Regions from separate parts of the Brucella oryzae genome, predicted to be linked through region 1. Evidence: riboswitches for the same ligand, from Rfam matches in the RefSeq annotation. Region 1 holds a riboswitch; the other holds the start of a gene.

Region 1 (5,327 bases):
CAAGGCACGTCTCCTGCCGCGCCGTTCATTCAGTCTGTCGACCCCGCTGGGGGTGCTCTACCTTACGATCGCGCTTTTGATGCTCAGTATGCAGCCTGAAATCTACGTGCCTTATCTGCTTCAGCACCTTCACGGCCAGTCTCCGCTATGGGCGGGTTATCTGGCGGCACTGATGGCTATCGGCTGGACTATCGCTTCCTTCCTGAGTTCCAAATGGCAGGAGAAAGGTGGCGACAAGCTTGTCGTAGCAGGGCCTATTCTCGCGCTTGCCGGTCTCGTCCTGCTCGCCGTGTTTCTTCCGATCCATGGTAATGGTAACTGGTCGCTGCTCGCGCCCGTTTGCCTTGGGCTCATCCTGATCGGTTTTGGGATCGGCCTTGCCTGGCCAAGCCTTGTCACGCGCGTCTATCAGAGCGCTCCATCGACCGAGCAGGATCTTGCGGCGGGTGGAATGACGACCGTGCAGCTCTTCGCTATCGCCTTCGGAACGGCTTGCGCGGGCATGGTAGCTAATTTTGCGGGTATTGCCGTGCCCGGCGGCGTGGAGGGGGCGGCAAATGCCTCGCTCTGGCTTTCGGTGATTTTCGCGCTCGCGCCAGCAATCGCGGTTGCCGTGGCATTCAAGGTCATCCGGATTACCGGTGGAAAGGACTGATCGATGCCGCGTCTCATTGCTGATATTCTCGAGTCCCGCGCCAGTCTTTTGCTGGCGCGGATCGTCCTCACCTTCGTTTTCTGGTCTAGCGGTCTGGCCAAGCTCTTCGATTTCGGTGCCAATGCCGCAGAGATGGAAGGTCTTGGACTTTATCCTGGCTGGCTGTTCAACACTGCCACCCTGCTTCTGCAAATCGGCGGGTCGTTGATGATCATCCTCAACCGTGGCGCCTGGCTGGCTTGTGGTGCTCTTGCTGTCTTTACGATTTTTACTATTCCCATCGCTCATCCGTTCTGGGCGAAAGAAGGAGAAGAGGCGTTCCGGGATATGACGGTGGCACTGGAACACATATCGCTGATCGGCGGTCTCGCTATCGCCGCCATTCTATCGCGCAAGATCTAAATCACTAGACGCGCGGATTGCCCTGCCTGTACCTTGCCTGTCATCGGATCGACAGGCAGGGAGGGCCTCGCATGGATGTGACGATCATAACGGGAGCATCGGAAGGAATAGGTGCAGAAACTGCACGGCAGATTGCCCGGCGTGACCGCGCCAATGCTGCTCTTGTGCTCGCTGCGCGTAATGTGGAAAATCTGGAAAATCTGGCCGCCGAATTGCGGCAACTGGGCAGCTCGGCCCTTGTGATACCCACCGACGTAAAGGATCGCGCTGCCTGCATCGCCCTGATCGACAAGGCGGTTTCCGCCTATGGTCGCATCGATACGCTGATTGTGAATGCGGGCATGTCGGCCCATGCCAATTTTGCCGAGATCAAGCCGGATGATCTCGATTGGATGCATGACCTGATGGAGTTGAACTATTGGGGCAGTGTCTGGCCTATTCATGCTGCACTTCCGCATCTTGCCGCCAGCAAGGGGCGGATCGTTGCTGTTTCTTCTGTTGCCGGGTTGATCGGTGTGCCGGGGCGCACCGCCTATAGCGGAACGAAGTTCGCCCTCTCAGGCTTCTGCGAGGCGCTTCGCGCGGAACTGACCCCCAGCGGTATTTCCGTGACAATCGTCTATCCGGGTGTCGTCAAAACCGACATTCGCAAAGTCGGTTATGGTGCAAGCGGTGCCGCTCTTGGAACGAGCGGTGTGCGGGAAGATGACATGATGCCCGTCGAGGAAGCTGTGCGGTTGATGCTGGATGGCGTGGAGGCGCGCAAGCGTGAAGTGTTGATGACGCGCCAGATGCGATTCGGGCGGTGGTTGAAACTTATCGCCCCAACGCTGGTAGACCGCATGGCGCTCAAGGCGATTAAATCGGAGTTCAGACCGAAACCGATCAAACCCGCAAGATAAACAGCGATAATCCCTGCTATTCACAGGGCTGCCAGAATGGCCCGCTCATTTTACGTTTTGCCGCCAACTACCCGTTGACGGGATTTTTACTTCAGCTACTATATATAGTGTTCTAGGTTCTTTCGATTCGTTGGATCGAAAGCTAAGACGGGAATTCGGTGCGTTTCATCCATGATGGATGCGGCAATGCCGGAGCTGCCCCCGCAACTGTAAGCGGAGAGTTCTGTTCATCATGTCACTGGCTTTGGCTGGGAAGGCGGACAGAACGTTGATCCGTGAGCCAGGAGACCTGCCTTGAACGAGTACGTCCACGGGCGGGGTGTCCGGTTGGCGCGCAATTATGTGTGGCAAACTATTGCCTTGCCGATTGCTGCCCCGAACTTCCGCTTTGTTTTTACGCATTACCTTAAGCAAAGCCGCTTCGCACTTTTGCTGGAAATGCTCATAACTTCGGGGTGAAGTCCATGTTCAGTCTATTCAGTTTCGGTTCCGGTCCTCCCTTCGCGGCATAGTTTGTGCGGTCAGGCTGCTTATTTGCGGCTGGCCGATCCCCTGTCTTGTGTCTTTCAACGCGCATTTTGCGATGCGCGAACGGCTCTTTGCGTCCTCCCAACCAGCGAGAAAAAAATGAACGTTACCGTTTACAGCAAGCCCGCCTGCGTCCAATGCACGGCCACCACCCGCGCCCTCGACCGCCAGGGTATCGAATATGAAGTCATCGATATTTCCGCCGATGCCGATGCTTTCCATCTCGTTCAGGGCATGGGTTATCGCCAGGTGCCGGTGGTGGTCGCGGGTGAATCCCATTGGGCGGGCTTCCGGCCCGATATGATCAGCGCGCTCGCCTGAGGGCTGCGGTCACATGAGCCTGATCGTCTATTTTTCCAGCCGATCGGAGAATACGCATCGGTTTGTCGAGCGGCTTGGAATGCGGTCGAACCGTATCCCGATGGACGGTTCAGGCGGATTGCAGGTGCGTGAGCCGTTCGTGCTCGTGACGCCCACATATGGTGGCGGCGGCTCCAAGGGCGCTGTCCCCAAGCCTGTGATCCGCTTCCTCAACGACGAGAGCAACCGCTCTTTCATCCGCGGCGTGATTGCCGCGGGAAACAGCAATTTCGGCGAGGCTTTCTGTATCGCCGGCAACATTATCTCCGCCAAATGTCAGGTTCCCTATCTCTACCGCTTCGAGCTTCTGGGAACCGATGAGGACATTGGCAATGTCAAAAACGGGATGGAACGATTTTGGACACGGCAGACACGACCCTGATCCGGGAGCGCGAGGCATGGCCAGCGGTGCAGGATGCGCCTCTAGCGACAACTACCAACAGCAGCACACCGTCAAAATCCTCGGACGGGATGGATTATCACGCGCTTAACGCGATGCTGAACCTCTATGATGACGAGGGGAAAATCCAGCTTGATCGCGACCGGCAGGCTGCGCGGCAATATTTCCTCCAGCACGTGAACCAGAACACCGTCTTTTTCCATAACTTGCGGGAAAAGCTCGATTATCTGGTGACGGAAGGTTATTACGAACAGGACGTGCTGGACCAGTATTCCTTCAATTTCGTGCGCGATCTTTTCGACGAAGCCTATGCGAAGAAATTCCGGTTTCCGACCTTTCTCGGCGCATTCAAATATTACACCAGCTATACGCTGAAAACCTTCGACGGAAAGCGCTATCTGGAGCGCTATGAAGACCGCGTCTGCATGGTGGCGCTGGCGCTGGCACGCGGCAATGAGCAGCTTGCGCACGATCTGATGGAAGAGATCATTTCAGGCCGCTACCAGCCTGCGACGCCTACATTCCTCAATGCGGGAAAGAAACAGCGCGGCGAGCTCGTCTCGTGTTTTCTGCTGCGTGTCGAGGACAATATGGAGTCCATCGGCCGCTCCATCAATTCGGCTCTGCAATTGTCGAAACGGGGTGGCGGGGTGGCCTTGAGCCTTACCAATATTCGCGAGGCGGGCGCCCCTATCAAGCAGATCCAGAATCAGTCATCCGGCATCATTCCGGTGATGAAGCTTCTTGAGGATTCCTTTTCCTACGCCAATCAGCTCGGCGCGCGGCAAGGCGCTGGCGCTGTCTATCTGCACGCACACCACCCGGATATCATGCGTTTTCTCGACACGAAGCGGGAAAACGCCGACGAGAAAATCCGTATCAAAACCTTGTCGCTTGGTGTGGTCATTCCGGACATTACCTTCGAACTCGCGAAGAATAACGAGGATATGTACCTCTTCTCGCCCTATGATGTGGAGCGGGTTTACGGCGTACCGCTGACCGAGATTTCGGTCACCGAAAAATATCGGGAAATGGTCGATGAGGCGCGTATTACCAAGAAGAAGATCAATGCGCGCGAGTTCTTTCAGGTGCTGGCGGAAATCCAGTTCGAATCCGGTTATCCCTATATCATGTTCGAGGACACGGTGAATCGCGCCAATCCGATCGACGGACGCATCACCATGAGCAATCTCTGTTCGGAAATCCTCCAGGTGAGTGAGGCGAGCATCTTCGGCGAAGACCTTTCCTATGATCATCTCGGCAAGGATATTTCGTGCAATCTGGGTTCGCTCAACATTGCAGCAGCAATGGACTCGCCCGATTTCGGCAAGACCATCGAGACCTCCATCCGCGCTCTGACTGCAGTTTCCGATATGAGCCATATAGGTTCCGTGCCGTCGGTCGCCCGAGGGAATGATGAAAGCCATGCCATCGGTCTCGGCCAGATGAACCTGCATGGTTATCTCGCCCGCGAGCGGATTTACTACGGCTCGGAGGAAGGCGTCGATTTCACGAATATCTATTTTTATACGGTGACCTATCACGCAATCCGCGCATCGAACCGGATTGCGATGGAAACGGGGAAATCGTTCAAGGGGTTCGAGAAATCCAGATATGCGTCGGGCGAATATTTCGATAAATATACCGATCAGCTTTGGGAACCGGCGACCGAAAAGGTTCGCGAAATCTTCGAAAAGGCTGGCATTGCGATCCCGTCGCAAGACGACTGGCGCGACCTGAAAAACGCGGTGATGGAGGGCGGACTTTATAACCAGAACCTTCAGGCCGTGCCGCCGACGGGCTCCATCTCCTACATCAATCATTCAACATCCTCGATTCATCCGATCGTGTCGAAGATTGAAATCCGCAAGGAGGGCAAGATCGGTCGCGTCTACTATCCGGCAGCCTTCATGACCAATGACAATCTCGATTATTATCAGGATGCCTATGAGATCGGGCCGGAGAAGATCATCGATACTTATGCGGCGGCGACGCAGCACGTCGATCAGGGTCTGTCTCTGACATTGTTCTTCCGCGATACGGCAACCACCCGCGACATCAACCGCGCGCAGATCTACGC
Region 2 (5,327 bases), on a different contig from region 1:
TGAACTACGCACCAGAATATCCGGCTTTTCGAGCACCAGCTTTTCCAACGGCAGCGGAGCAGAACCGCTAACGCCTGCCTTGTCAGCCAGATTATCAAGTCCGGCAAGGCGCACAGCTTCATCGACCAGCGTTCCCCGGCCAGATGTGTAACTATTGGCATAGTAAAGCACGACCGTCTTGCGGAGGACTGGAGGTCGAATTGCCGCCAAAGCAGCTTTCATTTTGTCGATTTCCCGACTTGCTTCTGCCTTTCTTCCGAGCAACTCACCCATGCGGCGCAGATGGTCTTCTATATCACCGAACGAGCGGGCCGGCGCAAACTCTTCCACACGAACACCCAGCCTCCGCAGCAGCCCAACCGTTGCTCTCGACGAGAATGTTCCCGCCAGCACAAGATCAGGTTTCATCAGAAAGACTTCTTCGGCCTGCGCATGGTTGACTGGCAACTCCCGGGCTTTCGCAGCCACGACAGACAGCTCCGGGTCCTGCGACAAGTACGAAACCGACCGCAACTGGCCTTCATTAGCCAGCAGCAATGCCAGCTGATCGGTGCATACGTTGATGGAAACGACGTGCCGAGGAATGTCCGCCGCATCTGCCGAATTTCGAACGAATAGGGCCAGCCCCGCCGCGAGGCAGAAGCTGGTGATCCATTTTGCGGACGCCCTTTTCATTCTCTGTTCAACCTCAGAAATTGCGAGTCAATCCGACATTGATTGTGCGTCCCGGTGCAATATAGCCAGAGCTGCTCTGATAGTCCTTGTCAAAGATATTCTCGACTGAGAACTTCAACTGCGATTGTTTGTCTATGGAATAGAGTGCCACGAAATCAGCCGTCACATAATCTCCAAGTTTCTTGCTGTTCGCGGCATCGACATAGCGCGAACCGCCATAGATCAATCTCGCAGTCAGATCGAGCTTTTCAATTGGCTTGAAGTTGATCTCAGCCGCTGCCTTGAAACGTTCGCGATAGGGAAGATCTTTATCCGTATCCTTATCGATTGGCTGTTTCAGATCAACCGATCCCTTGACGCCCCAGCGGTCATCAAAACGATGCGCCAATGTGGCTTCGAAGCCCGTAACCTTCGCGCTAGCGACGTTGTAGGGCAGATAAGATGGCGCGGTGCTCATGATCGCATCGCGCAACCATGTCTGATAGAACGCCATATCAAGGCTTGTCGAAGCCGTAGCCTGCCAGTTCAAGCCAACTTCATACGAACGGGACTTTTCCGGCTGCAAATCAGGGTTGGCGAAGCCCGGATAATAGAGTTCGTTGAATGTTGGTGCCCGAAAACCCGTGGCATAGGATGACCGTAAAACAAGGTCTGGCAGAACTTCATAACTCGTACCCAGATTATAGGTCACGACATCGCCAAACTGGCCGTTATGGTCATAACGCAGCCCGCCATCGAAGCGCAGCGCCTCATATTCGAGCGAATATTGACCGAATACAGCAGCCAGATCGCGGCTGGTTTCATCATAAGCAACGGTGGTGTTGATCTCCTCACGATAAGCTTCCACACCAGCGGTCGCGGTGTGGTTGACCGTGCCGGTGTCAAAACTCTTTTCGGTCGAGGCAAAGACACCATAACGCTTGGTTTCAAACCGGTCCGAACCGCTCACGCCTTTCCGGAAATTGCGGCTGTTGTCGATACCGGTGCTGAATTCCAGCGTAGACGACCAATCCGCCGTATGATCGATGCGCGTTCCGATCTTGCCCGTAAATGCGGTGCTATCGGCCTGGTTCGGTGACGGCGCCTTGGCGTCATACTGATTGCGCCCACGGCTAAGGAGACCATCCGCATAAATTTTACCCCAGTCGAAATCCTTCGACAGGGCAAAGTTGAAAGAGCCTTGCAGGAATCCGTCGCGATCCGGTTCATGGCCATAGGCGTCCGATGTGGTGAAGTCGTATCCCTGCGTGCCGGTTATAGCTGCGCCAAAAGCATAGTCGATACCGTCGTTGCTTCGCCCCTGAATAGACCCGGAAGCATAGCCACCCCACGGATGGCTGACACCGGTAGAAAGACTACCGCACCAGGAGCGCTCACCGCAGGCTCCGCCCTGCTTGGTGATGATATTGATCACTCCACCCATGGCATCGGCACCGTATTGCGCAGAATGAGAGCCTTTGGCAATTTCAACACGGTCGATGGAACTCAGAGGAATGTTCGCAAGCGCGGTTGCACCGGTTGTCGCCGACGCTGTGCGCACACCATTGATGAGAACGACCGTCTGCTTGGAAGACATGCCGCGCATGTAAATATCCGACGACGAGCCCTGCCCGCCATTCGTCTTTACGGAGATACCGCTATAGGACTTCAACAACGATTGCAGATCGGGAGCGGCCGAGCGTTCTATGTCCACTGAATCGATGACTGTCACCGACGAGGTCGAACGCTGCAGCGAAGACGCGCGGCGCAATGGTGTGACCACGATTGTATCAAGAACGACGACGCCATCGCTGTCCGGCGGACTTTTAGCAAGCGCCGCGGACGGCGGCGCAAGAATACTGGCCGATACCAATAGAACTGATGATTTCAAAAGATGCATTTTCCCTCAACCCGCCGAACCGGAGACCGATACCGGCTTTTCCTCGCACCGCAGGTTGAAGTGATATTGGCACTGAAGCGCCCTTCTTCCCGACGGCAACATTTCAACAATGTCACCGCCACGGACAGCCGCGCCTGGACACACCCCGTATCCATGCATGGGTGACCGGATACGGCAGGTCTCCTGACTTCCGGGTCGTCACTTTCCCTCCGCCTTCCCGAGCGCATCGATTGCTCTCAGTGGCTTTCACCGCTTGCGCGGCTGTGGAGGATAGCTCTCCGGTTACAGTTGCGGGGGCAGTCGCGGCATCAGCCAAATGGCTTCACCGTGTTCCCTTTTCATCCGCCTGAACAGCGGAACCGTTTCCTGAGAATTGCGATAGCAACATGGTTAAGGATTCGCAACTCCGCTAAAGCGCAATCCAGCACAGAAAACTGAATCACATTCGCAAGGAATGGATTCAGCCTCCTGTTTTCAAAGAATTTTCCTATCGCAGGAATGCACGGAAACGCTGGAGCGCGAAGTAGAACAACACTGAGCCAATGACAATCAGTGCCAGAAATTGCGGCCAGACGACGCTCAACCCTGCTCCACGAAACAGGATCGATTGCGCCAATATGACGAAATGCGTATTCGGCGCTGCCAGCATGATTGTCTGGATGATTTCCGGCATGCTTTCGCGCGGCGTTGTCCCCCCTGAAAGTACTTGCAACGGCAATAGCACCAGCATGAGCAACATTCCGAACTGCGGCATCGAACCAGCCGCAGTGGCCAGAAAAATACCAAGGCCGGTCGTTGCGAAAAGCTGGAGCGCTGCACCAACGAGAAACAGCAATACCGAACCATAGATCGGAACGGCAAGTAGTCCCTGCACCACGAAAACCAATGCAAATGCCGAGGCAACCAACACGACCAGCCCCATGGACCATATCTTGCTGACCATAATTTCAACCGGCGTTACCGGCATCACCAGCAGATGTTCTATCGTTCCGTGTTCGCGTTCCCGAATGAGCGCGGCGCCCGTCAGAATGATCGATAGCATTGTGACCGACGAAATCACATTGTTGATCGCGCCGAACCAGCCCTTGTTCAAATCCTGATTGAACCGCGCTCTGAGATTGAGATCAACGGGCGTTTGCGCACTGCCGCGATAGTGATTGAGAAATTCGCTCACTTCACTCGAAACAATCGACTGCACATAACCACCACCAGTAAAGGCCTGGCTCATCCGGGTCGCATCGACATTGAGCTGGATCGTCGGTGAACGTCCCGCCAGAAGATCACGTTGGAAATTCGGCGGTATGTTCAGTGCAAATGTATCAAGCCCCTCATCCATCCGGGCATCCATTTCGTAGGATGAAATCAGCTTCGGCGGTACGAAATATGGCGGATAAAATGCCGTCGTGATCCGGCTCGAAACAGGCGACTGATCTTCATCGACAATCGCTATCGCCGCATTGTTGAGAGTCTCAGGCATCGCTTTCGAAGCCGTATAAATAGCAAGCGTAAAGGCATAGACGATCAGGATCAGCAGCATTGGATCGCGCACCAGACCGCGCAGTTCCTTCACGCCAAGCTGGAATATGTTGGATATCCGCATCTTAGCTCGCCTGTTTCTTGAGAAGAACGATAGCGAGCGCCATGAGAACCGGCACCGCAATCAGCAGCGGCAAAAACGAGCCTGCGAGATCGGCAAACCCCAAGGCCTTGGAGAAAACCCCGCGCGAAATGGTTACGAAATAGGTCGCCGGATAGATTTTGCCGATGAACGCGCCCGCACCTTGCAGCGACGACACGGGATCAATAATGCCTGAATATTGCACAGCCGGAATGAGTGTCAGAAGCGCCGTTCCGAAGATCGCTGCGATCTGGCTGTTCATGAAGGTGGACAGCACCAACCCCATGCCGGTCGCAATCGTGACATAGAGAAGCGCCGCCAGCGCATAAGTCGGGAAGCTTCCCGTAAACGGCACCCGGAAAATAAACACCGCAAAGGCTGTCAGCATCAGGAAATTCAAAAATGCCAGCCCGATATAGGGCAGTTGCTTGCCGAACAGAAACTCGAATTTCGTCACGGGCGTTACGTAAAAATTGATAATCGACCCCAATTCTTTTTCGCGAACGACGCTCAACACTGCCAGCATCGAAGGGATCATGAGTAGCAGCAACGGAATCACCGCCGGCACCATTGCCACGAGGCTTTGCACATCGGGATTATAGCGGTAGCGTATCTCTAAGTTGAAACTGCCGACATTCGCCACACTACCGTAGAGCTCACGGGCTTTCTGCGTCAGCCAGTTGGCATGCATGCCCTGAACATAGCCTTTGATCGTCTCGGCTCGTGTGGGCATAGCGCCGTCAATCCAGGCGGCAACCTCCACCGAGCGCCCACGCATGACATCTGCGGCGAAATTCGGCGGTATCTCGATAGCCAGACTGATCTCACCATCACGCATTCGTCGGTCCAGATCATCGTAGTCGGTTATTGGAGGCTGTTCGGAAAAATAGCGCGAACCTGCAATCTGCTGCGTATAGTCACGGCTTATCGTCGTATCGTCACGGTCGAGTACCGCAAATTTCAGATCCTCGACATCCAGGTTAATACCATAGCCAATGACAAACATCAGGATAACGCTACCGAGAATAGCCAATGTTGCACGGATCGGATCGCGTTTCAGTTCCAGCGCCTCGCGCCGCGTATAGGCCAGCATTCGCCGCAGGTCCGGCAACCAGCTTGACGCCTTCTTTGGGTGCGTCTCGCCTATCTCTGTCG

The links. Region 1 has a riboswitch for cobalamin ahead of nrdH (glutaredoxin-like protein NrdH). Riboswitches for the same ligand answer to the same signal wherever they lie in the genome.
Positions count from the first base shown of each region.
Region 2: it holds a riboswitch for cobalamin, as region 1 does, so the genes downstream of both, JNC70_RS08395 (TonB-dependent receptor domain-containing protein) here and nrdH (glutaredoxin-like protein NrdH) in region 1, are expected to answer to the same signal.

Region 1 is NZ_JBHEEO010000003.1:152,582-157,908, forward strand. It holds gene JNC70_RS04180 (MFS transporter) at 1-655, shown strand, start outside; gene JNC70_RS04185 (DoxX family protein) at 659-1,057, shown strand; gene JNC70_RS04190 (SDR family oxidoreductase) at 1,129-1,959, shown strand; cobalamin riboswitch at 2,057-2,270, shown strand; gene nrdH (glutaredoxin-like protein NrdH) at 2,587-2,808, shown strand; gene nrdI (class Ib ribonucleoside-diphosphate reductase assembly flavoprotein NrdI) at 2,822-3,229, shown strand; gene nrdE (class 1b ribonucleoside-diphosphate reductase subunit alpha) at 3,205-5,327, shown strand, end outside.
Region 2 is NZ_JBHEEO010000006.1:159,383-164,709, reverse strand. It holds gene JNC70_RS08400 (ABC transporter substrate-binding protein) at 1-675, opposite strand, end outside; gene JNC70_RS08395 (TonB-dependent receptor domain-containing protein) at 689-2,554, opposite strand; cobalamin riboswitch at 2,711-2,933, opposite strand; gene JNC70_RS08390 (ABC transporter permease) at 3,042-4,154, opposite strand; gene rbbA (ribosome-associated ATPase/putative transporter RbbA) at 4,156-5,327, opposite strand, start outside.